Regions from separate parts of the Nocardioides sp. Root151 genome, predicted to be linked through region 1. Evidence: riboswitches for the same ligand, from Rfam matches in the RefSeq annotation. Region 1 holds a riboswitch; the other holds the start of a gene.

Region 1 (14,996 bases):
CGTGCGGTGTGCTCGCGGTTGTCGTCGGTGGTGACCCGCCACAGGCTCGCGTCGTCGTCCCAGGTCACCGACGTGACCCGGGTGTCGAACGTGACGTCGCGGCGTACGTCGAAGCGGTCGGCGACATGGTTGAGGTACTTCAGGATCTCGGGCTGCGCCGGGTAGCGCTCACTCCAGTGCCACTCCTGCTGGAGCTGCTCGTCGAAGGAGTAGGAGTAGTGCACGCTCTCGATGTCGACCCGGGCGCCCGGGTACCGGTTCCAGTACCAGGTGCCGCCGACGTCACTGGCGGCATCGAAGGCGTGGACGTCGAGGCCCATCTGGTCGCGGAACTTGTGGATGGCGTAGATGCCGGCGAATCCGGCACCGACCACGATGACGTCGTGGGTCTGGTCCTGGGTCATGGTTTCTCCTCCAGTCGGCGGAGCGCCATCGTGACCGCGGTCACACGGCCGGGGCGCGGGTGGAACCACCCGTTCGCCCACCCGTTTCCTCCCGCGGGCGGGCAGACCGTGGCACGGGTCACAGTGCGCGACTAAGGTCTCCCAGCATGAGCCCCGGCACCGGTGAACGGCTGACGACCTTCATCGGCCGTGACGACATGTTGAGAGACGTGCGCTCGCTGGTGGGCTCCTCACGGCTGGTCACGCTGACCGGGACCGGCGGCGTCGGCAAGACCCGGCTGGCCCTCGAACTGATCGAGCGCACCCGGCACCTCTTCGCCGACGGCGGTGTCTTCGTCGACCTGGCCAGCCTGGCCGGAGCCGCGGCGGTGGCGCCCGCGATGGTGTCTGCCCTCGAAGTCGCGGACCAGTCGACCCGCACGCCACTGGAGCAGCTGTGCCGGCACCTGGTCGGCAAGGCGATGCTCCTGGTGATCGACAACTGCGAGCACGTGCTCGACGAGGTGGCAGACCTGGTCTCCGAGCTGCTCGACGTGGCGCCCGCGCTGCGGATCGTGACCACCAGTCGTGAACCGCTGGGCCTGGCGAGCGAACAGGTCTTCCCGGTCGGACCGCTCGATCTGCCCGAGGCAGTGCGGCTGCTGGTGGACCGCACCAGACACCAGGTTCCCGACTTCGCCGTCACCGAGGCCAATCACGACGACGTGGAGCGGCTGTGCGCGACGCTGGACGGGCTCCCGCTGGCGATCGAGCTCGCGGCCACCCGGTTGCGCAGCCTGTCGGTCAGCCAGCTGCTGGAGCGGCTCGACCACCGGTTCCAGCTGCTGAAGGGTGACGTCAGGGGCCGTCTGCCGCGACACCAGGCGCTCTGGGACCTGGTGGACTGGAGCCATGAGCTGTGCGGTGCGGAGGAGCGGCTCCTGTGGACCCGGTTGTCGGTGTTCCGCGGAAGCCTCGACCTGGCCGCGGCGGAGGCTGTGTGCGGGTTCGGCAACCTGGCGCCGGAGCGACTGCTGGACGTGCTCGACCAGCTGGTCGCCAAGTCGATCGTCATCGCGGAGTCCGGCGGTGCCGAGATGCGGTATCGCATGCTGGTGACGATGCGGGAGTACGCCGCGGAGAAGCTCGACCAGTCCGGCGAGGCGGACGAGCTGAGCCGTCGGCATCGTGACCACTACCTGGCCCGTGCGGAGTCGATGGTCGCGGCCTGGTGCGGGCCGGGCCAGCCGGCGGCCCTGGCGGCGATGCGGCGCGACCACGCCAACGTGCTCGCGGGCCTGGAGTGGTCGACCACCACCACGGGAGAGGAGGAACAGGCGGCCGCGTTCGGTTCGCTGCTGCGCTACCACTGGATCGCCGGCGGCTTCCTCAGCGACGGACGGCGCTGGCTGGAGCGGATCCTGGCCCTCGATCTCGGACGGACCCCGGAGCACGGAGCGGCGCTGTGGGTCGCGGCGTGGGTCTGCCTCATCCAGGGTGATCGTCAGGCGGGGAGCGTCCATCTCGAGCATGGTCGTGCCTTGGCGCTGGAGCTCGAGGACGAGCACCTGCTGGCGCACGTGGACGCCTGGACCGGGATCCATGGGTTGTTCAGTGGCAACCTCGGTCCCGCGATCGCGGCGTTCCGGCGTGCGCTGGTCACGTTCGAGAAGGTCGGCGATGATGCCGCTGCCCAGACCGCGATGTTCCAGCTGGCGATGGCGGAGTACTTCGAGGTGGGGCCGACCGAGGCCTTGGCCACGTGCCGTGAGGTGCTCGCGCTGAGTGCGCCGCGCGGCGAGGGCTGGTGCCGGGCCTACACGCTGTGGATCGCCGGCATGTGCCACTGGCGCCTCGGCGACCAGGTCTCGGCCAGGGCGGCTGCGGTCGAGGCGCTGGAGCTTCAACGCGACTTCCAGGACGGGATCTGCATCGCGCTCACCCTCGAGCTCACGTCATGGATCGCGGCGGCCAACGACCACCTCGAGAACTCGGCTGCCCTCTTCGGGGCGGCCACAGCGGTGTGGCGACTGCTCGGCACCGACATCGACGCCTTCGGGCCCGACATCAGCGCCGACAGTCGGCGCATCGTCTCGCACGTGGACGCCGCGATCGGGCACCCGCAGGCCGAGCGGCTGCGTGAGGCGCAACGGGGGCTCGACCGCGTGGGGGCGGTGATGCTCGGGCTCGGCACCGCTGCCGTCGCCACCGGCAGCCCCCGGGACAGTCCGCTCACCAAGCGCGAGCAGCAGGTGGCCGAGCTGGTCGCCGAGGGACTGAGCAACCGGCAGATCGCCGAGCAGCTGGTGATCTCCAACCGCACCGTCGACGGTCACCTGGAGCGGATCCTGGCCAAGCTGGAAGTGCGCTCACGGACCCAGGTGGCCACCTGGGTGATGGGCCAGCGGTCCTGACCCGCGGCACGGCATAACCGCCGGGCGTCGGGCGTTGACGTGGGTGTGCACATCCTCGACTCCCTCGTGATCGGCGCCGGGCAGGCGGGGCTCTCCACGAGCTTCCACCTGCGCCGCCTCGGCATCGACCACGTCGTGCTTGACGCCAATCCGCAGGCGGGCGGGGCCTGGCAGCATCGTTGGGACTCACTGACGATGGCCGACGTGCACGGTGTCGCGGACCTGCCCGACGCACCGGCGCCCGGTCGGTCGCACGACCGGGCGAACGAGGTCGTCCCGTCCTGGTTCGCCGACTACGAGGGCGCGCACGGACTGCCGGTGATCCGCCCGGTCGATGTACAACGTGTGGAGGACGACGACGGGCTGCTGCGGGTGTCCGCCGGCCCGCGCCACTGGCTCACCCGCACCCTGGTCAACGCCACCGGCACGTGGACCCGGCCGTTCGTGCCGACGTACCCGGGCATCGACTCGTTCGCGGGGGAGCAGTGGCACACCGCCGACTACCCCGGCCCGGAGCGCCTCGCCGGCAAGCGGGTGCTCGTCGTCGGAGGTGGCGCCTCGGCCGTGCAGTTCCTCGGTGAGCTGGCGCCGATCGCGGACACCGTCTGGGTGACCCGGCGTGAACCGGTCTGGCGCACCGACGACTTCACGCCCGAGATCGGCCGGGCCGCGGTCGCCATGGTCGAGGACCGGGTCCGCCGCGGGTTGCCGCCGCGCAGCGTGGTCAGCGTGACCGGCCTGGTGCTGCGCGAGCAGGAGCGTGCGGCCGAGCGGCTGGGCGCCTACGACCGGCGCCCGATGTTCGCCCGGATCGAGCCGTACGGCGTGCGCTGGGAGGGCGGCACCTTCGAGGCTGTCGACGTGATCCTCTGGGCGACCGGCTTCCGGCCGGCGGTCTCGCATCTCGCGCCGCTCCACCTGCGCAGCGAGTACGGCGGCATCCGCCTCGACGGCACCACATCGGTGGCCGACCCGCGAGTGCAGCTGGTCGGCTACGGGCCCTCGGCCAGCACCATCGGCGCGAACCGGGCCGGACGTCGTGCCGCGGTGGCGGTCTCGGGCTTCCTCGGGTCCGACGGGCTGACCGCCGCGGGCTGAACAGCTCCGACTGACCCCTCGGGCGGCTCGCCGAAGGATGGACCCGGTCGGGGATCCGTCACTGCCGTGTGTGAAACTGTAGTAAGTCACTACAGATAAGGGTTTTAAAAATGCGGTACAGGTTCTCTGGCGGCGTCCTCGGCACACTTCTGCTCGTCGTGACCCTCGTGATGGGTCCTTTCTCGTCGGCCGGCCAGGGCGCCAGCCAGCCCTCGTCGGCCGGTGCGGCCGGCGACCGGCGCCCCAACATGGTGCTGATCCTGATGGACGACTTCTCCATGGAGCTCCTCTCGACGATGCCGAACGCGCAGCGCATGGTGCGCCAGGGAGCGTCGTACCGGAACTCCTACGTCGTGGACTCACTGTGCTGCCCCTCGCGTGCTGCCCTGCTGACCGGCCAGGCGCCGCACCAGACCGGAGTGCTGACCAACACGCGCAACGGCACGCTGGCCGTCGGCGGCTACCCGGCGTTCGTCGCGCACGACAACCCGGGCAAGCAGTTCAGCGTGGCCCTCCAGGGCAGTGGCTACACCACGGGATTCATCGGCAAGTTCCTCAACCTGTATGAGGCACGTGACGTCGACGGGCACACCGTGGCGCCGCCGAAGGTTCCCGGGTGGGACGACTGGCAGGCCATCCTCGGCGGTGGGTACAACGGCTGGGGGTTCCGCTCCACCTACCTGGACCGGGACGGCAACCTGCGGCTGCGCAACCACCCGATTCCGCCGTTGCGTGCGCCCCGACGAGTGCGAGACAGCCACTACGCCACCAACGTGACCGCGGCCAAGGCGGTGCGGTTCATCCGCGGGCACCGTGACGACGCGGCGCCGTACTTCCTCGAGATCGCGACCTACGGCTCGCACGGCCAGCTCCGCAAGGCCTACCGGAACAGTCCGACCTTCCCGCCGGCGTTCCGCGACCGCCCGCGCGCTGGCCTGGCCAACGGCAACTGTGGACTCAAGGCGTGCGGGTCCCTCAGGCTGCGCGACCTGTTGGGGTACGGCGACCCGCGGCGTGACAACGCGCCGACCTACCTGCGTCGCAACGGACGGACCGCGCCGGCTCCTGCCTGGCGGACGAACCGGATCACGCTGACCGACCGGGCGGCACTGGGCCACTACCGCAACCGGGCCCGCATGGTGCAGTCCATCGACCGGCTGATCGGCCGGGTCCGTGCCGAGGTCGGCCCGAACACATATGTCTTCCTCACCGCCGACAACGGCATCCATCTCGGCCAGCACCAGCTCAACGGGGGCAAGGGCACGCCCTACGACTCGGACGTGCGGGTGCCCCTGGTGGTGGTGGGTCCGGGAGTGGCGCCGGGCCGGCGTGGCCAGTTCGTGAACAACATCGACCTCGCCCCGACGTTCGAGGCGCTGGCCGGTCTGGACAGCCCGGAGTACCGCTCGGGTTCCTCGTTCAAGGCCAGCCTGCGCGCGCGACGGGCCCCGGGTGGGCGGTTCGCGTTCTTCGAGCACACCTGGTCGAAGTCGCGGCCCGGTGAGGTCGATGCCGATCGTCAGACCGGTGGCATGACCGACCTCGTGCCGTCGTACATCGCGGTGCGTGGGCGTCGTGGGCTGCTGGTGCGCTTCGACCTCGACAACTCGTGGCGCGGCACCCGCTACGCTTGGGAGCTCTACCGCTACGACGTGCCGTGGGAGGACCGCAACGTGTTCACCCAGGACCACCGAAAGCCCTATGCGCGCGAGCTCATGCGTCGCCTGCGGGCCTGGGACCAGTGCGCTCCGGCCCGCTGCCGGGCACTGACCAGATGAGGGTGCGGCCGCTAGTCTGACGGGCATGGAGGGCACGCCGGGACCCCACGAGATGCGCATCTCTGACGCCGACCGTCACAAGGTCGCCGAGGTGCTGCGCGACGCCGCAGCCGAGGGACGGCTCGACTTCGACGAGCTCGACGAGCGGCTCGACGCGACGTACGCCGCGAAGGTGTACGCCGACCTCGTGCCGATCACCGCGGACCTGCCGATGAAGGGCGTCGAGCCCGTCCGTCCACAGGAGCCCGTACGCCAGGCGGCGTCGTTTCCGGCCAACGTGCGTGCCCCCGTGCACCGGTCGTCGCTGGCGATCATGGGCGGCCAGGACCGCCGTGGGGTCTGGCAGGTCAACGGCACGCACACCGCCTTCGCGATGATGGGCGGCATCGACATCGACCTGCGCCAGGCGATCCTCACCGAGCATGAGACCACGATCATCGCCAACACGGTGATGGGCGGCATCGACGTCATCGTCAACGCGTTCACCGTCGTGGTGGTCGAGGGCTTCGGCATCATGGGCGACTTCAGCCAGGGCCGCGACCGTGTCGAGGCCCAGCTCGGTCCGGACTCGCCGATCGTCCGGGTCAAGGGCTTCGCGCTGATGGGCGGCGTCACGGTCGTGCGCAAGCCGATGCCCGGCGAGGGCAGGCGCTGGCGCGGGCACGGCGCGCTGCCCGGCCACTGAACCCACGGTTCTCATGGCCTGCTGATTGCGCTATGGTCGCAGCACATTCCACCACGGGTGCTCGCGGCAGCGGGCTGAGATGGGGCTGAAGCCGCTCTGACCGTTGAACCTGAACCGGGTAATGCCGGCGCAGGAAGCGAGGAGCGATTTCCGTGCTTGCACGTATTTTCTGTCTGGTCGACACGACCGACGACCTGTTCCTGCTGCCCGCTCTCGCCGACGCGGGAGTAGACGGCTTCCAGGTGCGGGCGAAGTCCGCGACCACCCGCTCGCTGATGGCGTGCGTGGCGGCAGCGCTCGACACGGGCGCGATGGTCGTGGTCAACGACCGGCTCGACGTGGCGCTGGCTGCCGGCGCCCACGGTGTGCACCTCGGTGCCTCGGACCTGCCGGTGGCCAGCGCCCGACGGCTGGCGCCCGACCTGGTCATCGGGGCCACCTGCCGTGACCTCGCGTCACTGCGCCAGGCCGCTCTCGACGGAGCGACCTACGCCGGGTTCGGACCGTTGTTCGAGACCACCTCCAAGGCCGGACTGCCTGCCCCACTCGGCCTCTCGGCCCTGTCCGCCTGTGTCGGCCCACTGCCGCTGATCGGCATCGGCGGGGTCTCGGCGGCCACGGCACCGGCCGTCCTCTCGGCCGGCGCCCACGGTGTGGCGGTCATCGGCTCGATCTGGCGACAACCCGATCCCGTGCAGGCAGCGAAGGAACTCGTGAACGCGGTCGCCTGATGCGGGTGCTCGTGCTCGGCGCAGGGATCATCGGGCTCTCGTGCGCTGAGGAGCTGTTGCGCCGCGGGCACCAGGTGTCCGTGGTCGACCCCGCGCCGGGCGCCGGTGCGTCGTACGCCGCCGCCGGGATGCTCTCGCCGTCGAGCGAGGTGTGGCACACCGATCTCGACCTGCTGCGACTCGGGCTGGCGAGCCTGCAGCTGTGGCCGTCGTACGCCGCCGGGCTGGGGGTTCCCATGCACCGCACCGGAACCCTGCTGGCCGGCTTCGACGGCGGCGACCTGCAGCAGGTGCAGCGGCAGGTGGCCCTGCTCGACACCGTCGGCGTCTCGGTCGATCTGCTCGGTGGAGCCGCCGCGCGGCGGATCGAGCCCACCCTGTCGCACCGTCTGACCGGTGCCGCGCTTCTCCCTGACGACCACAGCGTCGATCCTCGCGCGGTGGTCGCGGCACTCCTGTCTCGTGTGGGAGGTGCCCAGGACGTCCCGGACGTGGGGGATCACGACGTCACGGTGATCGCCACCGGTGCCCGGCTGCCCGAGCCCTGGTCGCACCTCGTGCGGGGTGTGCGCGGCGAGATCCTGCGGGCCCACACCGACGATCCGCCGACACGGACGATCCGCGGATGGGTGCACGGCGAGCCGCTCTACGTCGTCCCGCGGGCCGACGGTGGTGTGGTCATCGGGGCCACGTCGGAGGAACACGACGCCGACCCCGTCGTGACGCTCGGCGGCGTCGCCCGGCTTCTCGAAGGCGCCCGACTGCTGGTGCCGGGCCTGGACCGGGCCACGTTCGTCGAGGTGTGCGCCCGCGACCGCCCCGGCACCCCGGACAACCTGCCGCTGGTCGGTCCGGCGCCGGGTCGCAGCGACGTGGTCCTGGCCGCCGGCTTCTTCCGGCACGGCGTGCTGCTCGCGCCCCTGGCCGCCCGACTGGTCGCCGACCACATCGAGACCGGGCACCTCGACCCCGCCCTCGACCCTCGCCGCTTCGACCTCGCCGCTGGGCGGGTCGACGCGGACCGACTCGTCCATGCGCCGAGCGGGCGCGATTCGACGTACAGGAAGGACAACGCATGAAGATCACCCTCAACGGAGAACCCGCCGACCTGCCCCCCGGGAGTGCGGTCGCCGTGCTCGCACCGTGCGCCGGGAGTGCCGTCGCGGTCAACGGCAGTGTGGTGCCGCGCAGCGCGCACGCCACACGACACCTCGAGGACGGCGACGTGGTCGAGGTCGTGACGGCGGTGCAGGGCGGATGAGCCTCGTCATCGCAGGAGTTCCCCTGCCGTCCCGACTGTTCCTCGGCACCGGCGGCCTGCCGCAGCTGTCCCTGCTCGACCCCGTGCTCGACGCCGCCGCACCCGCGTTGGTCACGGTGAGCATGCGGCGCACGTCGAGCACCAGGCCCGGCGGACTGCTCGACGTGCTGACTCGGCGCGGCCTGCGCATCCTGCCGAACACCGCCGGCTGCCTCTCGGCCCGAGAGGCAGTGCTCACCGCCGAGCTGGCCCGCGAAGCGCTGGAGACCGACTGGGTCAAGCTCGAGGTGATCGGCGACGAGACCAGCCTGATGCCCGACGCCGTGGAGCTGCTCGAAGCGGCGGAGACCCTTGTGGGCAAGGGATTCACGGTCCTGCCCTACACCACCGACGACCCCGTCCTGGCTCGGCGCCTGGCCGATGTCGGGTGCGTCGCGGTGATGCCGCTGGGCTCGCCGATCGGCTCGGGGCTGGGCGTGCTCAACCCGCATGCGATCGAAGCCGTGGTCGCCGCCGTCGACGTGCCCGTGGTGCTCGACGCCGGGGTCGGCACGGCCTCGGACGCGGCGCTGGCGATGGAGCTCGGGTGCTCGGCCGTCCTGGCGGCCACCGCGGTCACCCGGGCCGACGACCCGGTGGCGATGGCGCGGGCGCTCTCCCTCGGCGTGCAGGCCGGCTTCGCAGCCCGGTCGGCCGGTCGGGTCCCGCGGCGCTCGGTGGCCCGCGCCTCCAGCCCGGTGAGGGGGCGGATCGCATGACCGCCCTGCCGAGGCTGATCCTGCTGACCGACCGGTCCCAGCTGCGGCTCGGTCGCGGGCTGGCCCGCACGATCACCGAGTGCGTCGATGCCGGGCTCACCCATGTCGTCGTACGCGAGCACGACCTGCCTGCACCCGCGCGCCACGCGCTGGTCGGCGCCCTGGTCGGCGTACCGGGCCTGACCGTGATCAGCAGCCGGATCCCGGACCCCGCCGCCCACGGCCTCCACCTCCCCGCCCACGCCCACCCCGCCGGGCACTTCCCCACCGGCAGTAACGCGGGGTTATGGTCGCTGAACACGCGTCAGAACACGTGTGAAGCGACCATAACCCCGCGTTACTCGGGCGGGGGTGGGCTGGTGGGGCGGTCCTGCCACACGGCTGCGGAGGTACGCCGGGCAGCGGACGACGGGGCCGACTACGTGACCCTCTCGCCGTTCGCGACCACACCCAGCAAGCCGGGCTACGGGCCACCGCTCGCGGCCGGGGCGTACGCCGGGCACGGCGTGCCGGTCTACGCGCTCGGCGGCATCACGTCCGACAACGCCGCCGCAGCACGCGACGCCGGCGCTCACGGGGTCGCCGTGATGGGGGAGATCATGCGCGCGGGCGACCCCGCTGCGACGGTCGCGCGACTGCTGGAGGTGGTCGGATGACGCCGACCGTCGTGCTGTCGGTGGCCGGCACCGACTCCGGTGGAGCTGCCGGGCTGGCCGCGGACCTGACCACGTTCGCGGCCCATGGGACACACGGTGCGCTCGTGGTCACCGCGGTGACCGCCCAGGACACCACCGGCGTGCACGCGATCCACGTGCCGCCGTACGACGTGGTGGCGGGGCAGCTCGAGGCCGTCCTCGACGACCTGCCGGTGGCCGCCGCGAAGACCGGCATGCTCGGCTCTCCCGAGACGGTGCGCCTGGTCGCCGAGCGGCTGGGCCACCTGCTGCTGGTGGTCGACCCCGTGCTGGTCGCCACGAGTGGTGCCGTGCTCGGGAACGAGGCGGTGCGGGCGGCGTACGTCGACCACCTGCTTCCGGTGGCCACGGTGATCACGCCGAACCTGGACGAGGCCCGGGCGCTGCTCGGCTGCGACGGCGCGCCGGACCAGCTGGCCGCCAAGCTCGCCGCGCTGGGGCCGGCGGTGGTGCTGACCGGTGGACTGGAGTGGGGGCCCGAACCGACTGCGAGCGACGCCGCCACCGGGCTCGTCTGCACCGACTGGCTCGCTCTCCCGGGCGAGGAACCCCTGCCGCTGAGCCACCCCGCCCTGCCCACCACCAACGACCACGGCACCGGCTGCACGTTCAGCGCTGCCCTTGCCGCACTGCTCGCCCGCGGGCTGCCGATCCCGGCCGCCATCCGTCGCGCGGCGGCGTACACCTCCTCCCAGCTGGCGCTCAGCCGTCGCTGGGACCTGGGCCGCGGACGCGGCCCGATCGCACACCTGACCCCCCTGCACCACCGACACGAGGAGACACCATGACCGTTCACGACGCCCACAGCCGCATCCACGTCACCGGCCCGCGGCCCGACATCCGGGTGCCGCAGACCCGCGTGCACCTGACCAACGGCGAGACCTTCGACCGTTACGCCACCGAAGGCCCCGGGTCCGCGCCCGAGGTCGGGCTGCCCGGGCTGCGCGCCGACTGGATCGTCGAGCGCGGCGACACCGAGGCGTACGACGGCCGCGAGACGCAGCTGCTCGACAACGGCCGCTCCGCCGTACGACGTGGTGCGGCCGCCGAGGAGTGGCAGGGTGAGAATCCCCAGCCCCGCAAGGCGATTGCCGGGAAGAACGTCACGCAGATGCACTACGCCCGCAACGGGATCGTGACGCCCGAGATGGAGTTCGTGGCGATCCGCGAGGGCTGCGACGTCGAGCTGGTGCGCAGCGAGGTCGCAGCCGGTCGGGCAATCATCCCGGCCAACATCAACCACCCCGAGGCCGAGCCGATGATCATCGGCAAGCGCTTCCTGGTGAAGGTCAACGCCAACATCGGCAACAGTGCGGTCACCAGCTCGATCGCCGAGGAGGTCGACAAGCTGACCTGGGCGGTCACCTGGGGCGCCGACACGGTGATGGACCTCAGCACCGGCGACGACATCCACACCACCCGTGAGTGGATCGTCCGCAACAGCCCCGTCCCGATCGGCACGGTTCCGATCTACCAGGCACTCGAGAAGGTGAACGGTGAGGCCGACAAGCTGACCTGGGAGATCTTCCGGGACACGGTCATCGAGCAGTGCGAGCAGGGCGTCGACTACATGACGGTCCACGCCGGTGTGCTGCTGCGCTACGTGCCGATGACCGCCGACCGCGTCACCGGCATCGTCTCGCGCGGGGGCTCGATCATGGCGGGCTGGTGCCTGGCCCACCACCAGGAGAACTTCCTCTACACGCACTTCGACGAGCTCTGCGAGATCTTCGCGCAGTACGACGTCTCGTTCTCCCTCGGTGACGGGCTGCGTCCCGGCTCGACCGCGGACGCGAACGACGAGGCGCAGTTCTCCGAGCTGCGCACCTTGGCCGAGCTCACCGAGCGCGCCTGGAAGTACGACGTACAGGTGATGGTCGAAGGGCCCGGCCACGTGCCGCTCAACCTGGTCGAGGAGAACGTCGTGCTGCAGCAGGACTGGTGCAAGGGTGCGCCGTTCTACACCCTCGGCCCGCTGGCCACCGACATCGCGCCCGGCTACGACCACATCACGTCGGCGATCGGTGCGGCCACCATCGCGATGCACGGCACCGCGATGCTCTGCTACGTCACGCCCAAGGAGCACCTCGGCCTGCCGAACCGCGACGACGTGAAGACCGGTGTGATCACCTACAAGCTGTCCGCGCACGCCGCGGACGTCGCCAAGGGCCACCCGCGGGCCCGTGACTGGGACGACGCCTTGTCGAAGGCCCGCTTCGAGTTCCGCTGGCGTGACCAGTTCGCGCTCTCGCTCGACCCGCACACGGCCGAGGCCTTCCACGACGAGACATTGCCGGCCGAGGCCAGCAAGACCGCGCACTTCTGCTCGATGTGCGGCCCGAAGTTCTGCTCGATGAAGATCAGCCAGGACGTGCGGGAGCGGTTCGGGTCGGCACTCGAGCCCGGCCTCGACCCCGAGGTGGGCATGAAGGAGAAGTCGGAGGAGTTCATCGAGCTCGGGGGCACGGTGTACGTCGAGCCCCGCGCCTGACGGCATGAGGTACTGAACTGCGGCAGTTCGTCACGATCGGCCATGCGATGAGCGTGCGTGGCGGTCCGGACCAGACGAACTGCCGCAGTTCGTCACCGCTGGCAGACTGACCTCCATGACGGTGATGGGTGACGACGGACTGGCCAGGCCGACCTGGGCGGCGACCGATCCGATGATGCGCGACTACTACGACACCGAGTGGGGCATGCCGATCCGCGAGGAGACCGCGCTCTTCGAGCGGATCAGCCTCGAGGCGTTCCAGTCGGGACTGTCGTGGGCCACGATCCTGCGCAAGCGGCCGAACTTTCGCGCCGCCTTCGACGGGTTCGACGCCGAGAAGGTCGCGGCGTACGACGACGCCGACCGCGAGCGCCTGATGGCCGATGTCGGCATCGTGCGCAACCGGCGCAAGGTCGACGCCACGATCACCAATGCCCGGGCCACGCTCGCGTTGCGCGACGAGGGTGGGCTGGTCGACTTCGTCTGGTCCTTCCAGCCGTCCGAGACCCCCGAGCCGACGACGTACGCCGACGTGCCCACCCAGTCGCCCGAGTCGCTGGCGCTCTCGAAGGCGTTGAAGAAGAAGGGGTTCGCCCACGTCGGGCCGACCACGATGTACGCACTGATGGAGGCGGTCGGCATCGTCGACACCCACCTGATGGCCAGCCATCGCCGCGGCTCGTCCGGGGTCTGGCCGCGCTGACTCGCGCGGGTCCCGGCGCCGATAGGGTTCGGACATGACTCGTGGTGCCCTTCTCGTCGCCGGCACCACCTCCGACGCCGGCAAGAGCATCGTGACCACCGGGTTGTGCCGCGCACTGATGCGACGGGGCCTGAAGGTGGCGCCGTTCAAGTCGCAGAACATGTCGAACAACTCCATGGTCTGCGGCGACGGCGCCGAGATCGGGCGGGCCCAGTGGATCCAGTCGTTGGCCGCCGGGGCCGAGCCCGAGGCGGCGATGAACCCGGTGCTGCTCAAGCCCGGGGGCGACCGCCGGAGCCATGTCGTGGTGATGGGCCAGCCTGCCGGTGAGATCTCCAGCCGCGACTTCGTGGACGGACGACGCCACCTCGCGCACGCGGCGTACGACGCCTTCGACGACCTGTCCGCGCGCTACGACGTGGTGATCGCCGAGGGCGCGGGCAGCCCGACCGAGATCAACCTGCGTGAGAGTGACTACGTCAACATGGGCCTGGCCCGGCACGCATCGATCCCGACCGTAGTCGTCGGGGACATCGACCGGGGTGGTGTGTTCGCCGCGATGTTCGGCACCGTCGCGCTGCTGGAGCCGGCCGACCAGGCGTTGATCGCGGGGTTCGTGGTCAACAAGTTCCGGGGCGACGCCACCCTTCTGGCCCCCGGCCTCGACCAGCTCGAGGCGCTCACCGGTCGCCGCGTGTTCGGCGTACTGCCGTGGAATCCCCATCTCTGGTTGGACTCTGAGGACGCACTCGACCTCGAGGGACGTCGTACGCCGGACGGCGCTGCAGCCATGAAGGTGGCAGTGGTCAGGCTGCCCAGGGTCTCGAACTTCACCGACGTCGACGCACTCGGCATCGAGCCGGGCCTCGACGTGGTGTTCGTCAGCGACCCACGGGCGATGGCCGACGCCGACCTCGTCGTGCTGCCCGGCACCCGCGCGACGATCTCCGACCTGGCCTGGCTGCGGTCGCGTGGGCTGGACCGCGCGATCCTCGACCACGCCGCGGCAGGCAAGCCGGTCCTCGGCATCTGTGGTGGCTTCCAGATGCTCGGTCGTCGGATCATCGACCCGACGGGGGTGGAGGGCGTGGCCGGCGCCGATGTCGAGGGCCTGGGCCTGCTCGACGTGGCCACGACGTTCGCCGAGGAGAAGGCGCTGCGGCTGCCGTCCGGTGAGGCGCTGGGTGCGGAGACGACCGGCTACGAGATCCACCACGGCCGCATCACCCGGAGCTCCGGCGAGGAGTTCCTCGGTGGAGCGCGTGCGGGCGCAGTGTTCGGCACGATGTGGCACGGCAGCCTCGAGGGCGACGAGTTCCGGCGCGCCTTCCTCGCAGCCGCAGCGAGCGCCGCGGGGCGTGAGTGGCGCTCCTCCGACGTGAGCTTCCCCGAGCAGCGTGAGGCCCGGCTCGACCTGCTCGGCGCGCTCGTCGAGGAGCACCTCGACGTCGACGCCCTCCTCGAGCTGGTCGAGCGCGGTGCACCGGCCGACCTCGCGATCCTGCCCCCGGGAGCGTCGCGATGAACGTCCTGCTCCTCGGCGGCACCGGCGAGGCGCGTGAGCTCGCCCTCCTGCTCGAACAACGCGGTGTCACGTTCACCTCGTCGCTGGCCGGGCGGGTGGCGCGTCCGCGGCTGCCCGTCGGACCCGTGCGCATCGGTGGCTTCGGTGGCGTGGACGGACTGGTCGGCCACCTTCGTGACGAGCACGTGACTGCGGTCGTCGACGCCACGCATCCCTTCGCGGAGGGCATGACCCGCAACGCGATCGCGGCGTGCGCGGTGACCGGCGTGCCCCTGCTGCGTCTCGAGCGACCCGGCTGGGCCCAGGCGCCCGGCGCAGAGACGTGGCACTGGGTCGACGACCACGACGAAGCGGCCGCGTTGACCGCCACGCTGGGGGAGCGGCCCTTCCTCACCGTGGGCCGGCAGTCGCTCGCCCGCTTCGTGGAGCCGTTGGCCGAATCGTCAGCGTTGGTGCGGGTTGTGGACCCTCCCG
Region 2 (14,996 bases), 850 kb from region 1:
CGCCCCGAAGACCAGGAGAGGCAACCGCAGCCACGACGGACCGAGGAAGCCCTCGGGGTCGACCACACGCTCTCCGAGGCTGATCGCCGTGAAGACAGCGAGGGCGCCCATCAACGTTGCGACCCCGACGAGGAGGACGTAGGCACGGCGATACACGCGGGCAGTCTAGGGGACCGCCCCCGACGATCAACGTCTCGGGATCACCGCGAGCCGGTTCCGCGCCACCTCGAGACGCACTTCCTGCCCGGGCGACGGGGGCGCGGTGCCGTCGGACGTGACGGATGCCACGACACCGACCCCGGGCACGTCGACCTCGACGCGTACGGCGTCCGGGGTGACCCGCGACGACAGCACGACGCCGTGCAGCGGGCCTTCCGCGGACACCCGGAGTGCCGACCTGCGCAGCGCCACGCCGTCCCCGACCGGAAGACCTGCCGCGGTGAGTACGGCATCGGCGGCCGAGCCGTCGAGCACGGTGGGGTAGCCCAGGAACGACGCGGCCTCCGAGTCGGCGGGGTGCTCCCAGACCTCGGCCAGCGTGCCGTCCTGGACCAGTCGTCCGGCACGCATGAGCGCCATCCGGTCGGCGACCGCGAACGCCTCCTCGTGGTCGTGCGTGACGAACAGGGCCGTCGTCCCGGCGCGGGTGAGGATCTCGCGCAGGTCGAGGGCCAACCGCTCGCGCAGGGACTTGTCCAGTGCGCTCAGCGGCTCGTCGAGGAGCAGCAGTCGCGGTTCGACGGCGAGGGCACGGGCCAGGGCGACGCGTTGCCGCTCACCACCGGAGAGGGTGGCCGGGGCACGGTCGGCGTACCCGGCGAGGCCGACCAGCTCGAGCAGCTCCTCGACCCGGGTGGCCACCTCGCGGCGCGGCCGGTGCCTGATGCGCAGCGCGTAGCCGACGTTGGCGCCGACACTCTGGTGGTTGAACAGCTGACCGTCCTGGAACATCAGGGCGAAGCCGCGCTTGTGGGTCGGCACCCCGGCGAGGTCGCCACCGTCGAACGTGATGCGGCCTGCCGAGACCGGCTCGAGGCCGGCGACCGCGCGCAGCAGTGTCGACTTGCCGCAGCCCGACGGGCCGAGCACCGCGAGCACCTCGCCGGCCGACAGCTCCAGGGACACGTCGTCGACGGCGACGGCGGCGCCGTACGCCACGGTGACCTGGTGGAGGGACAGCAAGTCAGAACCCTCCCACGCCCGGCACCCGGAGCCGCTCGACGACGAACATCACCGACGCCGTGGCCAGGGCGAGTACGACGGCCGCCGCCAGGGCCATGCCGTAGTTGTGCGTACCGGGCTGGCCGAGCAGGCGGTAGATCAGCACCGGCAGCGTCGGGTGGTCGACCCGCGAGAGGAAGGAGGTCGCACCGAACTCCCCCAGCGAGATGGCGAAGGCGAACCCGGCGGCGGCCAGCAGCGGCTTCCACACCACGGCCAGGTCGATCGTGACCAGTGCGCGCAGCGGGGAGGCGCCGAGCGAGTGCGCGGCCTGGCGCTGGCGGTCGTCGATGCCGGCCAGCACCGGGACCAAGGTGCGCACCACGAGCGGCATCGCCACCAGGGCCTGCGCGATCGGCACCAGCAGCGGCGACTCGCGGAAGTTGACCGGGGGTTCGTCGAGGGTGATCAGGAAGCCGAAGCCGAGGGTGACCGCCGAGACCCCCAACGGCAGCATGAAGAAGCCGTCGAGCAGTCCGCGGATCCGGCGTTCGGCCGGGCCGTGCGAGCGGCGGGTCGCGATCACCGCGACCAGTCCCCCGATGAGCAGCGCGATCCAGGTCGCGTCGACGGCCGTGCGCAGCGAGTTGACCAGCGCCTCGACGACCGTGACGTCGACGAGGCCGTCGCCTCCGGTCGTGTCGAGGGCCCGGTAGTTGGCCAGGCTCCACGCCCCGTCGACCCGCAACGAGCCGGTGACCAGCATGGCGATCGGCACCGCGACGAGCAGCAGCCCGAGTGCGGTCGCGAGCAACGCCGGGGCGTCGTACAACCTGACCCGGGAGGGCTCGACACGACGGCGGGCGGCCTGGCCCGGTGCCGAACGGGCCCGGGCGGCGAGCAGGAGCAGCACGGTGACCACCAGCAGCTGCAACAGGCACAGGGCTGCTGCGGCGGGCAGGTCGAAGAGGCTGGTGGTGAGCAGGTAGATCTCGGTCTCGACGGTCGAGTAGCGCAGGCCGCCGAGCACCAGCACGATGCCGAACGCGGTCGAGCAGAACAGGAAGACGACGCTGGCCGCGGAGACGACCGATCCGCGCAGCGCCGGGAACGTGGCGGTCCGGAACACCTGCCACGGGGAGGCGCCCAGCGCTGCGGCCGCCTCACCGGGTCGCGGGTCGAGTCCCTCCCACGCCGCCCCGACCGTGCGTACGACGACCGCCAGGTTGAAGAACACCATCGCCGCGATGATCGTGACCGGCGACCCGTCGAGGCCGAGCACCTCGAGCGGGCCGGTGGAGACCAGCCGGTCGAAGGCGATGCCGACCACCACGGTCGGCAGCACGAACGGCACCAGGAAGGCCGCCCTGATCACGCTGCGTCCGGGCACCCGCAGACGGTGCAGCGCATAGGCGGTGGGTACGCCGAGGAGCAGCGTCACCAGCGTGGCCGTGGCCGCGACCCAGACGGTGAACCACAGCACCCGGTGCACCCGGGGCCGGGCCAGCACCTCGAGCACGTCGCCGGGGGCGAACCTGCCGTCCGGCCAGAGCCCCTGCCCGAGCATGCCGGTGACCGGCAGCACGAAGAAGACACCCAGCACCAGGACCGGCAGCGCGGCCAGCCCGGCGAGCGTCAGGAGGCGCTTCACCTACTGACGATGTCCGTCCACTCGGTCAGCCACTCGGCGCGGTGCTCGGAGATGTCGTCGGCGGAGACCTCGTAGGGTTCGGTCGGCTGCTGCGCGAACTTCGCCCACTCCTTCGGCAGCGCGACGGAGTCGTCGACCGGGAAGACGTACATGTTGTCGGGCAGCGCGGCCTGGACCTCAGGGCTGAGCAGCCAGTCGACGACGGCCTGGCCGCCGACCGGGTTCTTCGCGTTCTCCAGCACGCCGGCGTACTCCACCTGGCGGAAGCAGGTGTCGAGCAGGGCCGCGGTGGTGGTCTCGCCGGTCTTCTTGTCCACGGTGAAGGCGGGCGAGGTGTCGTAGGAGACCACGATCGGTCGGTCGCCGTCGCCACCGCCGGTGAAACCGCCGTAGTAGGCGTCGGTCCAGCCCTCGGTCAGCTCGGCGCCGTTGCCGACGAGGTCCTTCCAGTAGTCGGGCCAGTCGTCGCCGTACTCGGCGATCGTGGCGAGCAGGAAGGCCAGGCCGGGCGAGCTGGTCGCCGCGCCGGGGATCACCGTGAGGTCCTTGTAGGCCGGATCGGTGAGGTCGTCGAGGCTGGTCGGCGGCTCCTGGTCGTTCTTCTCGAACCAGGCCGTGTCGACGTTGACGCAGACCGAGGCCTGGTCGATCGGCGCGAGCTTGTCCCCCGCGTCGCCCTCGAGGCGCAGCTTCTCCGCGCTGCCGGGCAGCTCTGCGGCGTACGTCGCGAAGACGTCCTCGTCGACCGCGCGCGAGGCGAAGGTGTTGTCGACGCCGAACGCCACGTCGCCGATCGGGTTCGACTGGCTCAGCGCCAGCGCGTTGGTCAGCTTGCCGGCGTCACCGGAGGGCCGGATCTTCAGCGTGGCGCCGGTGTCCTTCTGGAACTGGCGGATCAGCTTCTTCGGCAGGTTGAACGAGTCGTGGGTGACGAGCGTGACGGTGGTTCCGGCGATCGCGTCGGCGGGGTCGACGCCGTCGGTCGCCTCGATCTTGGTCTCGCCCGAGTCGTCCCCGTCGTCGGCCAGCAGCGTGCACGACGCTGCGCCCGTCAGCGTCAGGGCCGTGATCGTGGCCAGGGTGGTGCGCAGTGCGCGGTTCATCTCCGACTCCCTTCGCCGGTGCTAACCGGATCAGGTCCTGAGGGTCTGCGGCCAGCGTGGTCTGCTGGGCCCGCACTCTCAGCTCCCCGGCTCGCTGGCCGGAGGGCTCCCCTGTCTCTTGAGCTCCCGAATCTACCCCACGCCCCGCCCGCCCCGAGTAACGCGGGGTTACGGTCGCTCCACACGCGTCGTGACGCGTGCGAACCGTCAGCAGCACCGCACAAGTGCCGCCGTACGACCGCCCGGCGGCGCGCTCGACCGACGGGACGTGCCGGCGTACGACCTCAGCGGCTCAGCTGCACGACGTCCTTGTCGGCCCGGGTCAGCTTGTGCGGGTTGCGCACGAGGTACATCTCGGTGACCTGGCCGGCCTCGACGCGCAGCGTGCCGACCACGTCGAGCACGCCATCGAGGAAGAACCGGATCGCCGGCTGGCCGTTGACCTGCACCGTGTCGAGTGTCATCACACCCGCGTCGCGCCCCATCACACCGACCAGCCAGCGCATCACCTTGTCGCGGCCGTGGATCGGGCGCAGTGCGGCCTGCCGGAGCCCGCCGCCGTCGCTGAACATGACGACGTCGGGCGCCATCACGTCCATCAAGACCTGGAGGTCGCCGCCGGCCGCGGCCGCCATGAACCGCTCCAGCACGCTCTCGGTGTCCGCCGGTACGACGGCCCGCGGGCGTCGGGCCTGCACGTGCTTGCCGGCCCGGCTCGCGATCTGGCGCACCGCCGGCTCCGACTTGTCGACCGCGGCAGCGATCTCGGGGTACTCGAAACCGAAGACCTCCCGCAGCACGAACACTGCGCGCTCGGTGGGGTTCAGCGTCTCGAGCACCATCAGCATCGCCGTCGAGACGGAGTCGGCCAGCTCGACGTCGTCGGCGACGTCGGGCGTGGTCAACAGCGGCTCGGGCAGCCACGGTCCGACGTACGACTCGCGGCGTCGTTCGAGCGTGCGCATCCGGTTGAGCGCCTGCCGGGTCGCGATCCGCACCAGGTAGGCCCGCGGGTCGCGCACCTCGGACTGGTCGACCTCGGCCCAACGCAGCCACGTCTCCTGGACGACGTCCTCGGCGTCGGCGGCCGAGGAGAGCATCTCGTAGGCAACCGTGAAGAGCAGGTTGCGGTGCTCGACGAAGGGATCGCTCACGGGTGGTCTCACCGTGCCAAGGGTGCCAGTTCGCACGTGTCCGAGTAACCCTGCGAGGCGAGTCCCATCGCGGCGTTGGTGCGCGAGCGCATGTTCTCCAACGAGATCATCGCGGTCAGCTCGACGGTGGCCTCGACACCCAGCTGGCGGTGCAGGTTGTCGACCATCTCGTCGTCGACCTCGGGCGGGGTGGCGGTCATCGCCTCGGCGTACTCCAGGACGTCGCGCTCGAGCGGGGTGAAGACGTCGCTGTCGCGCCACACCGGCACCTGGCGGATCTTGGCCTCGTCGAGCCCCTTGTTGTGGGCCATGAAGTAGCCGAAGTCCATGCACCAGCTGCACCCGATCATCGCCGCGCTCGCCATCTCGGCGTACGACTTCAGGTTGGGGTCGAGGGCGCTGAACTTCGCGACCTTGCCCTCGAACGAAAGGATCGCCTTGGTCAACGGCTTGTGGTGGTACATCACGTAGGCGAAGTCGGGCACCTCGCCGTACGTCCGCTTGGCGTAGCCGCTGAGCATCCGGCCGTAGATGCCGTCGAGCTCGGCCTTGGGGATCCGGAAGTTGCTGGTCGTCTTGCTGGTCGTCTTGCTGGTCGTCTTGCTGGGCATGGCTCCTCCTGCGGAGACCCGGGGCCCCACCTGCTGGAGCCCGTTCGCCCATGAAGACACCGGCCGTCCCGGATCTGTGACAGGTCAGCCTGTGAAGGGTCAGCCTGTGAAGGGGTCCGGACTTGTGCGGTGCTGTTGACGGTTCGCACGCGTCACAACGCGTGTGGAGCGACCGTAACCCCGCGTTACATCAGGGGATCGCGTAGATGTGGACGCCGTCGGTGAGGGTGCGGGTCATCTCGCCGCGAGCGACGAGCAGCTCGAGGTGGGCCCGGGTCTCGAGGGTGGCCAGCGCCGAGTTGAAGAGGTCGAGGTCCTTCAGCTTGCGCTCGTGACGGGTCCACGGCAGCCGGGCGGCCACGTCGTACGACGACGCCGGCTCGGCGGCGACCGCTTCGCGACAGAGGTCGAGTCGTACGTCGTGGTGTGCGGTCAGCTCGTCGACCCGCGCATGGGTCGAGCCGGTGACCGCACCGTGCGCGGGCAGCAGCCGCAGGTCGGGCATGGCGCGCACCTTCGCCAGCGAGTTCAGGAAGTCGCCGAGCGGCTGGCCGGCCAGCTTGGGCTCGAAGCCGATCGAGGGAGTGATCGTCGGCAGCACGTGGTCGCCGGCGAAGAGCAGCCCGTCGCCGTGGTCGGCGAAGACGTAGTGGCCCTGGGTGTGACCTGGCGTGGAGACCGCCTCGAGCGTGCGCTGCCCGACCGCGATCTCGTGGTCGCCGCTGAGCCAGGTGTCGGGTGCCTCCCACAGGGTCAGGTCGGGAGTCATCTCGGCCGTGTAGGTGCCCCAGTCGGTGGCCATCTGGCCCGCGCCGGAGGTGCGCAGCACCTCGACGTACGGGTCCTCCTCGACGTCGGGGTCGTGGATCAGGTCGAGAGTCGGCTTGTCGCCGATGCCGAGCGAGACGTGCGAGCCGAACTCACGGCGCACGGTCACGGCCTGCGTGTAGTGGTCGCGGTGCACGTGCGTGACCAGGAACCGGGTGATGTCGGAGACCTGGCGGTCGATCGAGGCCAGTGACTTCTCCAGCAGGGTGCGCGACTCCTCGATCGCCCAGCCGCCGTCGATCAGGGTCAGCCCGTCGCCGGTGTCGATCGCGTAGACGTTGACCGCACGCAGCCCGTCCATCGGCAGGGGCAGCGGGATGCGGTGCACGCCGGGGGCGACCTCGAACGCTCCCGGCTCGGTCCAGTCAGTCATCGGGCCACCATGTCACGTACCGCCGGGTCACTTCAGGTGACGTCCGGCACACCGAGATCGAGGTTCGGCTGCTGGATGCCGCCGTCGATCTCGAGCAGCTTCCCGGTGACGTACTGACCGGCCCTCGACGCCAGGTAGACGACGCCGGCGGCGATGTCCTCGGGCTCCCCCACCCGGCCCAACGGGGTCCTGGTCTCCAGCTGCTCCATCATCTCGGGCACGCCGGCGACGAACTCCAGCGCGCTGGTCATCACCGAGCCGACGAAGACGCCGTTGACCCGGATGCGCGGGGCCAGGTCGGTGGCCGCCAGCCGGGTCCAGTGCGCCAGCGCCGCCTTGGCGGTGCCGTAGGCGAGGTAGCCCCGACCCGACGCGCGCCCCATCATCGAGCTGATCGAGACGATCGACCTCTGCGCGTCCGGCGGACCGGTCAGCATCAGCGGCACGGCCGCCCGGCTCAGCGCGTGCGCCGTGCTGACGTTGAAGTGGAACGCCTCTTCCAGGTAGGCCACGTCGGTGTCGAGGAAGGCGTTCGGGATGGTGCCGCCGACGTTGTTGACCACGATGTCGAGTCGGCCGAACGCGTCGTACGCCGCCTGCGCGAGACCCGCAGCCGCGTCGGTGTCCGACAGGTCCGCCGGTACGACGACCGCACGGCGCCCCGCACCACGCACCAGATCGGCGACCGCCTCCAGCTGGTCTGCGTGCCGGGCCGCGATCAGCACGTCGGCGCCCGCCTGTGCGAGTGCGACGGCGGTGGCCGCACCGATCCCGCGACCGGCCCCGGTGACGACCGCGACGTGGTCGGTGACGGTGAACCTGTCGAGGATGCTCAAGAGACCAGCCCCTTGCCGGTCACGTGGAGCAGGTCCAGCGCGGTGACGATGCCGGGCTCCGCCGCGACCACGGAGGACACCGAGTTCACCAGACGCTGTGCGGTGGTGACCATGCCCGAGACGTTGTGGTCGCCGTCCTCACCACGGTGCGTGAAGTCGACCTTCATCATCGGCTGACCGGTGATCTCGACGCGGTAGCAGCCGCCACCCTCGGGCGGGGTCGGCCACTCGGGCACCTGGTCCTCGGCGGTGCGCGTGATGTGCTCGAGGACGATCTTGTCCTCGCCGTCGACGCGGCCGATGACCTGGAACCTCACTGCCCCCATCGTGCCGGCGGCGATGTCGACGGAGACGGTCTCGGTGTCGACCGGCGCCGGACGCCGGTCGACGGTCTCGGTGAGCGGCTCGTCGAGCGTGACCCCGAGCCCGGCGGCGATCTGCCGGACCACGGATCCCCAACCCATGCTGAGGATTCCGGGCTGCCACAGCATCACGTCGTCGGCGTCGACCGGCTTGCCGAAACCGAAGATGTCGCGCATGACGACGGGTTGGTAGTACGTCGAGTAGTCGGCGATCTCGCTGACCTTCACCTGGTCGATGCGCTGCGAGAGCGACGTCATCACCAGTGGCAGCACGTCGTTGGCGAATCCCGGGTCGATGCCGTTGACGTGCAGGCTCGCCCCACCCTCGGCGCAGGCCTTCTCGAGGGAGCTGAGCGCCTCGTCCCACAGCACGCCGTACGGGTACTGCAGCAGCACCGGTCCGCTGGAGACCACGTTGATGCCGGCCGCGACGAATGCCTGGAGGTCCTCGATCGCCGCGAAGATGCGGTCGTCGGTCATCGCGGTGTGCACGATCGCGTCCGGCGCCAGCGCGATCAACGCGTCGCGGTCGGTGGTCGCGGTGACGCCGAGGTCGCGGTCGAGCCCGGCCAGGCGCCCGACGTCCTGGCCGTCCTTCTCCGGACCAGAGACCCAGACCCCGACCAGCTCGAGATCGGGGTGCCGGTCGATGCCGGCGATGACATGACGCCCGACCGTTCCGGTGGACCAGCCGACGACGCGCAGGGGTTCAGAGCTCATGCCAGCCAACCTAGAACACGTTCTATGTCTCGACAAGCTCGACAACCGTGTCTCGACAAGCTCGACAACCGAACCCCAGGGCTCGACGACCGACGTCTCCCACGGTCGGTTTCGCGACGTCGCTAGTCTCCTCAGAAACACCCTCGAGTCCGGGAGGCGGACCCATGAGCGACGAAGAAGAAGTCGAAGCAACCCTCAGCGTCGGAGCCCGGTTCATCGGCGACCCGGAGTCGCTGCACGTCGTCGCCCTCGGTGGCGAGAAGCCGGGGATGTTCCTCGAGCTGGTCGACTTCAGCCAGCCGCAGGCGGCCGAGGACGACGAGGACTGGAACCTCGACCCGAGCTCCGACCTCGGGCTGAAGGTCACCATGGCCGGCCTCGACCCCGAGGTCGCCGTACAGCTGCTGAAGGTGGCCGCGGAGTTCCTCGAGCAGGCCGAATTCGAAGAGGGCTGAGTTCCGACGGGGCCGAGTTCCCACGGGCCGGGCACTGCGCCTGTGCCTTCCCTTCCGGCGTACGGCGACGCACACTGGAAGGGAGCACAGCGCATGCTCGCTCGGGACCCTGGAGATGACGGCCATGCACGACAAGCTTCTGCACAGCATCAAGGCCACGCACGACGTCCTCGACGAACGGCTCTCCACCGCTGAGTGGCACAAGCCGACACACGACAGGCCGCGCGACCGCTTCCCTGCCACGGACACATTCCTGGCCAGCGCGAGCCGACACCTCGCCGCGGCGAACGCCGTGCTCGTGCCGGCCGCACGACGGCGACTGCCTGACGGCAACGACGTCGCCCACCGGTTCTCCCGCACCAGCCGCGACCTCGAGTACGCCATGGCCCAGACCAAGGCCAAGCTGTACGGCGAGGCGCACGCGATCCACCGCCCGTGGCACGACATCTGGGCCGACCTGCACCGGCGCTTCGACGAGTTCATGGCGCTCGAGGAGGAAGTGGTCACCGCCCTCGTCGAACACACCACCTCAGAGGCGCGCTCCGACCTGGCCGACCGCGTCTACGGTGCGGAGCTGCACTCGCCCACGCGACCCCACCCCTACGTGCCGCACCTCGGCCTGCCCGGCAAGGTGGCCCGGCGCATCTGCCTGGGCGTCGACCACTTCTGGGACACCACCGAGGGCCGGATGATCCCCGAGCCGGTCAAGCCGCACGACCGCGACCACGACGGCAAGCTGGCGCAGTACCTCCTCGCCGACCCGCACCTCCCGGGCGACGAGGCCTGACCATCCGTCACTCCTGCGGCAGGTCCTGTCCTGCCGGCCGCACCTGCGCGTCCGGCCCCGGGTAGACGAGTGACTCGTGCCCGTCCGTCCAGCGCACGAGGAAGGGCGGGGTGCCCTCCGATCCGCGCGCCTCGAGGATCTCCGCCTCACGCTCCGCTTCGCCGACGTGCCCGCTGTGCACGATCAGCCGGTCCCCCGCACCCGCATGCATCCCTGTCATCACAGTTCGCTCCTTCCTGGCCGGAACCGCCGGGGCGCGAGACCGCGCCCTTCAGTGGTCAGTCTTCTCCCTTCCCGGGAGCAGGCCAAGGGCTTCGGGCAACTCAGCGAGGCTCAGAGCAGGAAGCTGAACACCGGGGACCCCGGCGGGACCAGCTCGATGGTCAACGGGCTCGCCGTCATGCGCTCCATCAGCTCGGCGAGATCGGTGGCGCGCTCGAGCTCGATGCCGACCAGGGCCGGCCCGGTCTCGCGGTTGTTCTTCTTGACGTACTCGAAGACCACGATGTCCGCGCCCTCGATCAGGACGTCCTCGAGGAAGTGCCGCAGCGCGCCAGGCTCCTGGGGGAAGGTCACCAGGAAGTAGTGCCGCAGCCCCTCGTGGAGCAGCGAGCGCTCGACGATCTCGGCGTAGCGACTGACGTCGTTGTTGCCGCCCGACACGATCGCCGCGACCGCCCGGCCGCCCGCGTCGATGCGGGAGACGGCCGCGCTGGCCAGGGCACCGGCGGGCTCCGCGATGACGCCCTCGGTCTGGTAGAGCGCGAGCATCTCGGTGCACACCGCCCCCTCGGGCACGGTCACCACCTCGTCGACCAGGTCGCGCACGATCGGGTAGGTCAGGTCGCCCACGCGGCCGACCGCGGCGCCGTCGATGAAGGTGTCGAGCTCGGTCAGCCCGATCGGCGCCCCGTGGCCCAGTGCGGCGGTCATGCTGGCCGCCCCCGCGGGCTCGGCGCCGACGATGCGGATGTCGGGGTGCCGCTCACGCAGCCACAGCGCGATGCCGGAGATGAGTCCGCCGCCGCCGATCGGCACCACCACGGTGCCGAGATCGTGGCCGGCCTCGAGGGCCTGCTCGACCAGCTCGGGCCCGATGGTGCCCTGCCCGACGATCGTGCGCGGGTCGTCGAACGGGTGCACGTAGACCGCACCGGACTGCTCCGCGTCGGCGTGGGCGGCCGCGCTCGCCTCGTCGTACGAGCTGCCGACCATGACCAGCTCGACCAGGCCCTCGCCGAGGGCGAGGATGCGTTGCCGCTTCTGCCGCGGGGTGTTCTGGGGTACGACGACCCGACCGTGGATGCCCAAGGTGGCGCAGCTCAGTGCGAGACCCTGTCCGTGGTTGCCGGCACTGGCGCAGACCACACCGCGTTCGCGCTCGGCGTCAGTGAGCCCGGCGATCAGGTGGTGCGCACCGCGGATCTTGTAGGAGCGGGAGAGCTGCTGGTCCTCACGCTTGAGCAGCACGGGCACACCGGCCCGTTCGCTGAGCCGCACGCTCAGCTCCAACGGCGTACGCCGGACCACCGGGCGCAGCACGTCGGCGGCGCGTTCGACACCGGCCGCGCTGAGCTGGGCGCCGGTGAGATCGCCAGTGAGATCGGGGAGGGTCACTCCCCCGATGCTACTTCCGCAGGGGGTCGAAGGCGCTCAGCAGGTCGCGGTCACCGGCGGTGGAGCTGCCCGCGATCCGGCCGGCCAGCAGCTTGCCGGTCAACGGCCCCAGCGCCACGCCCCACATGCCGTGACCGCCGGCGACGAAGACCCGGTCGGAGCGGCTGGCCCCGACCAGCGGCAGGCCGTCGGTGGTGCACGGCCGCGAGCCGACCCACTCGTCGTGCCGCTGCGACCAGTCGACACCGGTGAACATCGGGGTGGCCGCGTCGACGATGGCCTGGATGCGGCGCTGGTCGAGCGGGTCGTCGGGGCTGCGGAACTCCATCATGCCGGCCACCCGCAGGCCCTCCTCGGGCTTGCCGAGCGGCGTGCACGCGACCCGTTGGGTCGGGAAGTAGACCGGACCGGTCGGCACGTGGTCGGGGTGCACGGTGAAGCTGTAGCCGCGGCCGGCCTGCACCACCTTGCGCACGCCGTGGGGGCGGGCCAGCTCGCCGAGCCAGCTGCCGTTGGCGAGCACGACGGCGTCCGCGACGATCGACTCGCGGCCCTTGCTGGCCACCAGCACCCGTGCACCGCGCTGGCTCACGCCGGTGACCTGCTGGCCGTCGACGATCTCGCCGCCGCGGGCCTGCACCGCCTCGGCGAGGGCGTGCACGAAGCGACCGGGGTTGAGGTAGCGCTGGCCGTGCAGGCGGGCGCCGTGCGTGACGACCTTGCCGAGCGACGGCTCCAGGGTGTGCAGGTCGTCGCCGTCGAGCAGCTCGAAGTCGGTGAGGCCGCCGGTCTGGGCGACGTGCCGGAACTCCTCGACCAGCACGGCGCGGTCCGCGTCGGAGACGAAGCCGGCCAGGAACGGCTCGGCGTTCAGGGTCGGCTCCTCGACGCGTCCGGTGCCGTCGTGCTCGGTGAGCTCGTCGTACGCCGCCAGGGCGCCGGCGTTGGCCCGGTTGAAGACCTCGATCGCCTTGCCCCAGTGGCCTTCCGTGCAGTGGCGGGCGAAGCCGAGGAGGAACTGCACGAGACGCGGGTCCGCGCGGAACGGCACGTAGACCGGGGAGTCGGGCTTCAGCGTCGCGAGGATGCCGGTCCTGAGCATGGCCGGCTCCGGCAGCGGCAGGGTCAGGGCGGGCGCGAGCCATCCGGCGTTGCCCCACGAGGAGCCGGCGGCCACGCCGTACCGGTCGACGACGGTGACCTTTACGCCCTCCTGCTGGAGGTACCAGGCGGTCGAGAGACCGACCATCCCGGCGCCGACGACGACCACGTGTTCAGGGTGCTCAGCCATGTCCACGAGTCTGGCGAAGTCCACGCCCCTCCGGGCTGCCCGAACCTCCACGGTTCCGCCACTTCCCTTGTGCAATCGGCCAACGCCCCCTGCGGTGGTTGAGCGGGCCGAGGAACGAGGCCGTCTCGACACCCTCGGCACCGGCCCTAGACTCGGGCCGTGTCGTCCGAACCCGTTGCCGTGCTGACCCCCTGGATCTCCGTGGGGGCCGGCGGCCATGCGGCCAGCGTCGCCCACGCCCTGCTCGGAGTGGCCGAGCTGGTCGCCGTCGCGGGTGTCTCGACCCGGGAGTGGTCGGTCGACGTCCTCGACTCCGACTCCGACGCGATCGCGCTGGCCCAGCAGCAGGACCGGCGCCTGGTCGTCACGATCGGCGAGAACCGCCGTCGGCTCGAGGTGATCGACCAGCTGCCACCCGACCTGTTGTTCTCCGCAGCGGCCAGCACCTCGACCGTGTCCGCCGACGTCACGCTCGGCGGCTCGTCGGTGGTGCTGCACCACGCCCATGTCGGCCCGGGTGCCCGCGTCGGACGCGGTGTCATCGTCAACACGGCGGCCGTCGTCGAGCACGACGTGACCCTCGGTGACGGGGTCCACGTGGCGCCCGGCGCCGTCGTCCTCGGCGGGGCGAGCGTGGGCGCCGGCACGTTCGTCGGATCCGGGGCCACGATCCTTCCGGGGGTCACCGTGGGCGCCCATGCCGTGATCGGCGCAGGGGCGGTCGTGACCCGCGACGTCCCCGAGAATGCCTGCGTCGTCGGGGTGCCCGCCGTGGAACGCCACCGCACCGAGAGGACCCCGTCATGAACGACGAGCGCCCAGTCTTTCCGCCCGCCGACCGGCTCACGGTGATCGCCGAGGCCGGCGTCAACCACAACGGCGACGAGGCCCTCGCCCACGAGCTCATCGACGTGGCCGCCCGGTCCGGTGCCGACGCGGTCAAGTTCCAGACCTTCGACCCGGCCCTGCTGGTCTCGTCGCACGCGCAGACCACCCCCTACCAGCGGGACCGGGGCGGCGCGGAGGACCAGGCCGGGCTCCTCGCGGCGCTGACCCTGCCGGCCGAGGCGTGGGAGCGACTCCGCGACCACGCCGAAGGTGAAGGGCTCACGTTCCTGAGCACGCCGTTCGACCTCGACAGCGCCCGACTGCTGGCCGACCTCGGGGTCGCCGCGATCAAGACCTCGTCGGGCGAGCTGACCAACACCCCGTTCCTCCGGGCCCTCGCCGAGCTGGGCCTGCCCCTGCTGGTGTCCACCGGGATGGGCGACGAGGCCGAGGTCGCGGCCGCTCTCGAGGCCACCTCCGCGGCACCGTCGGTGACCCTCCTGCACTGCGTCTCCGCCTACCCCGCCCCGATCGACGAGGCGAACCTCCGGGTCATCCCGGCGCTCGCCGCGAAGCACGGGGTGCCGGTCGGCTGGTCCGACCACACGCTGGGGCTGACCAGTGCCGTCGCCGCCGTCGCGCTGGGCGCCACCGTGCTGGAGAAGCACGTGACGACCGACCGCACCCTGCCCGGACCCGACCACGCGGCCAGCCTCGAGCCGGACGAGCTCACCGACTACGTGACCGCGGTGCGCGACGCCTTCGCGTCCCTGGGCGACGGCGTGAAGCGACGGATGCCCGCCGAGGTCGAGAACGCCACGCTCGTACGCCGTTCCTGGCACGCCGCGCGCGACCTGCCCTCCGGACACACGCTGGTGCCCGACGACGCGGTCACCCTGCGCCCGGAGCACGGCCTGGCGCCGAGCACAGCGGTCGTCGGCGCCCGGGTGATCCGTCCGGTCCGTGCCGGTGACCCGATCACGGCGGCCGACGTGGAGCTCGCGTGAAGGTCGCGGTCTTCGTCGGCACGCGTGCCGATCTCGGGCCGTTGCAGCCGGTGCTGGCCGAGCTCACGTCCCGCCCCGAGGTCGAGACCGTCGTTCTCACCGGCCTGGCCTTCGACGCCGCCGGCCTGGCCGACCGACTGGAAGGCTCGGTGTCCTCCGTCATCGCCCTGGCCGCCCCGCTCGACGAGGTCGACCTGGCCGCCCAGCTGCGC

Evidence for each region. Region 1 has a riboswitch for thiamine pyrophosphate ahead of ASD66_RS02015 (thiamine phosphate synthase). Riboswitches for the same ligand answer to the same signal wherever they lie in the genome.
Region 2: it holds a riboswitch for thiamine pyrophosphate, as region 1 does, so the genes downstream of both, ASD66_RS05985 (thiamine ABC transporter substrate binding subunit) here and ASD66_RS02015 (thiamine phosphate synthase) in region 1, are expected to answer to the same signal.

The regions. Positions count from the first base shown of each region.
Region 1 covers NZ_LMGG01000001.1:412,693-427,688, reverse strand. The annotation lists gene ASD66_RS24035 (flavin-containing monooxygenase) at 1-404, opposite strand, end outside; gene ASD66_RS02035 (ATP-binding protein) at 551-2,797, shown strand; gene ASD66_RS02030 (NAD(P)-binding domain-containing protein) at 2,843-3,895, shown strand; gene ASD66_RS02025 (sulfatase-like hydrolase/transferase) at 4,006-5,673, shown strand; gene ASD66_RS02020 (DUF1707 domain-containing protein) at 5,699-6,358, shown strand; TPP riboswitch at 6,402-6,512, shown strand; gene ASD66_RS02015 (thiamine phosphate synthase) at 6,511-7,089, shown strand; gene thiO (glycine oxidase ThiO) at 7,089-8,168, shown strand; gene thiS (sulfur carrier protein ThiS) at 8,165-8,350, shown strand; gene ASD66_RS02000 (thiazole synthase) at 8,347-9,108, shown strand; gene ASD66_RS01995 (thiamine phosphate synthase) at 9,105-9,764, shown strand; gene thiD (bifunctional hydroxymethylpyrimidine kinase/phosphomethylpyrimidine kinase) at 9,761-10,591, shown strand; gene thiC (phosphomethylpyrimidine synthase ThiC) at 10,588-12,294, shown strand; gene ASD66_RS01980 (DNA-3-methyladenine glycosylase I) at 12,410-12,997, shown strand; gene ASD66_RS01975 (cobyric acid synthase) at 13,032-14,522, shown strand; gene ASD66_RS01970 (cobalt-precorrin-6A reductase) at 14,519-14,996, shown strand, end outside.
Region 2 covers NZ_LMGG01000001.1:1,261,296-1,276,291, forward strand. The annotation lists gene ASD66_RS05970 (phosphatase PAP2 family protein) at 1-156, opposite strand, end outside; gene ASD66_RS05975 (ABC transporter ATP-binding protein) at 187-1,182, opposite strand; gene ASD66_RS05980 (ABC transporter permease) at 1,184-2,812, opposite strand; gene ASD66_RS05985 (thiamine ABC transporter substrate binding subunit) at 2,809-3,915, opposite strand; TPP riboswitch at 3,906-4,038, opposite strand; gene ASD66_RS25150 (RNA polymerase sigma-70 factor) at 4,200-5,069, opposite strand; gene ASD66_RS25155 (carboxymuconolactone decarboxylase family protein) at 5,078-5,680, opposite strand; gene ASD66_RS06000 (MBL fold metallo-hydrolase) at 5,871-6,881, opposite strand; gene ASD66_RS06005 (SDR family oxidoreductase) at 6,914-7,717, opposite strand; gene ASD66_RS06010 (diacylglycerol kinase) at 7,714-8,799, opposite strand; gene ASD66_RS06015 (hypothetical protein) at 8,964-9,254, shown strand; gene ASD66_RS06020 (hypothetical protein) at 9,379-10,041, shown strand; gene ASD66_RS06025 (DUF1918 domain-containing protein) at 10,049-10,261, opposite strand; gene ilvA (threonine ammonia-lyase IlvA) at 10,375-11,658, opposite strand; gene ASD66_RS06035 (NAD(P)/FAD-dependent oxidoreductase) at 11,669-12,949, opposite strand; gene ASD66_RS06040 (acetyltransferase) at 13,109-13,756, shown strand; gene ASD66_RS06045 (N-acetylneuraminate synthase family protein) at 13,753-14,784, shown strand; gene neuC (UDP-N-acetylglucosamine 2-epimerase) at 14,781-14,996, shown strand, end outside.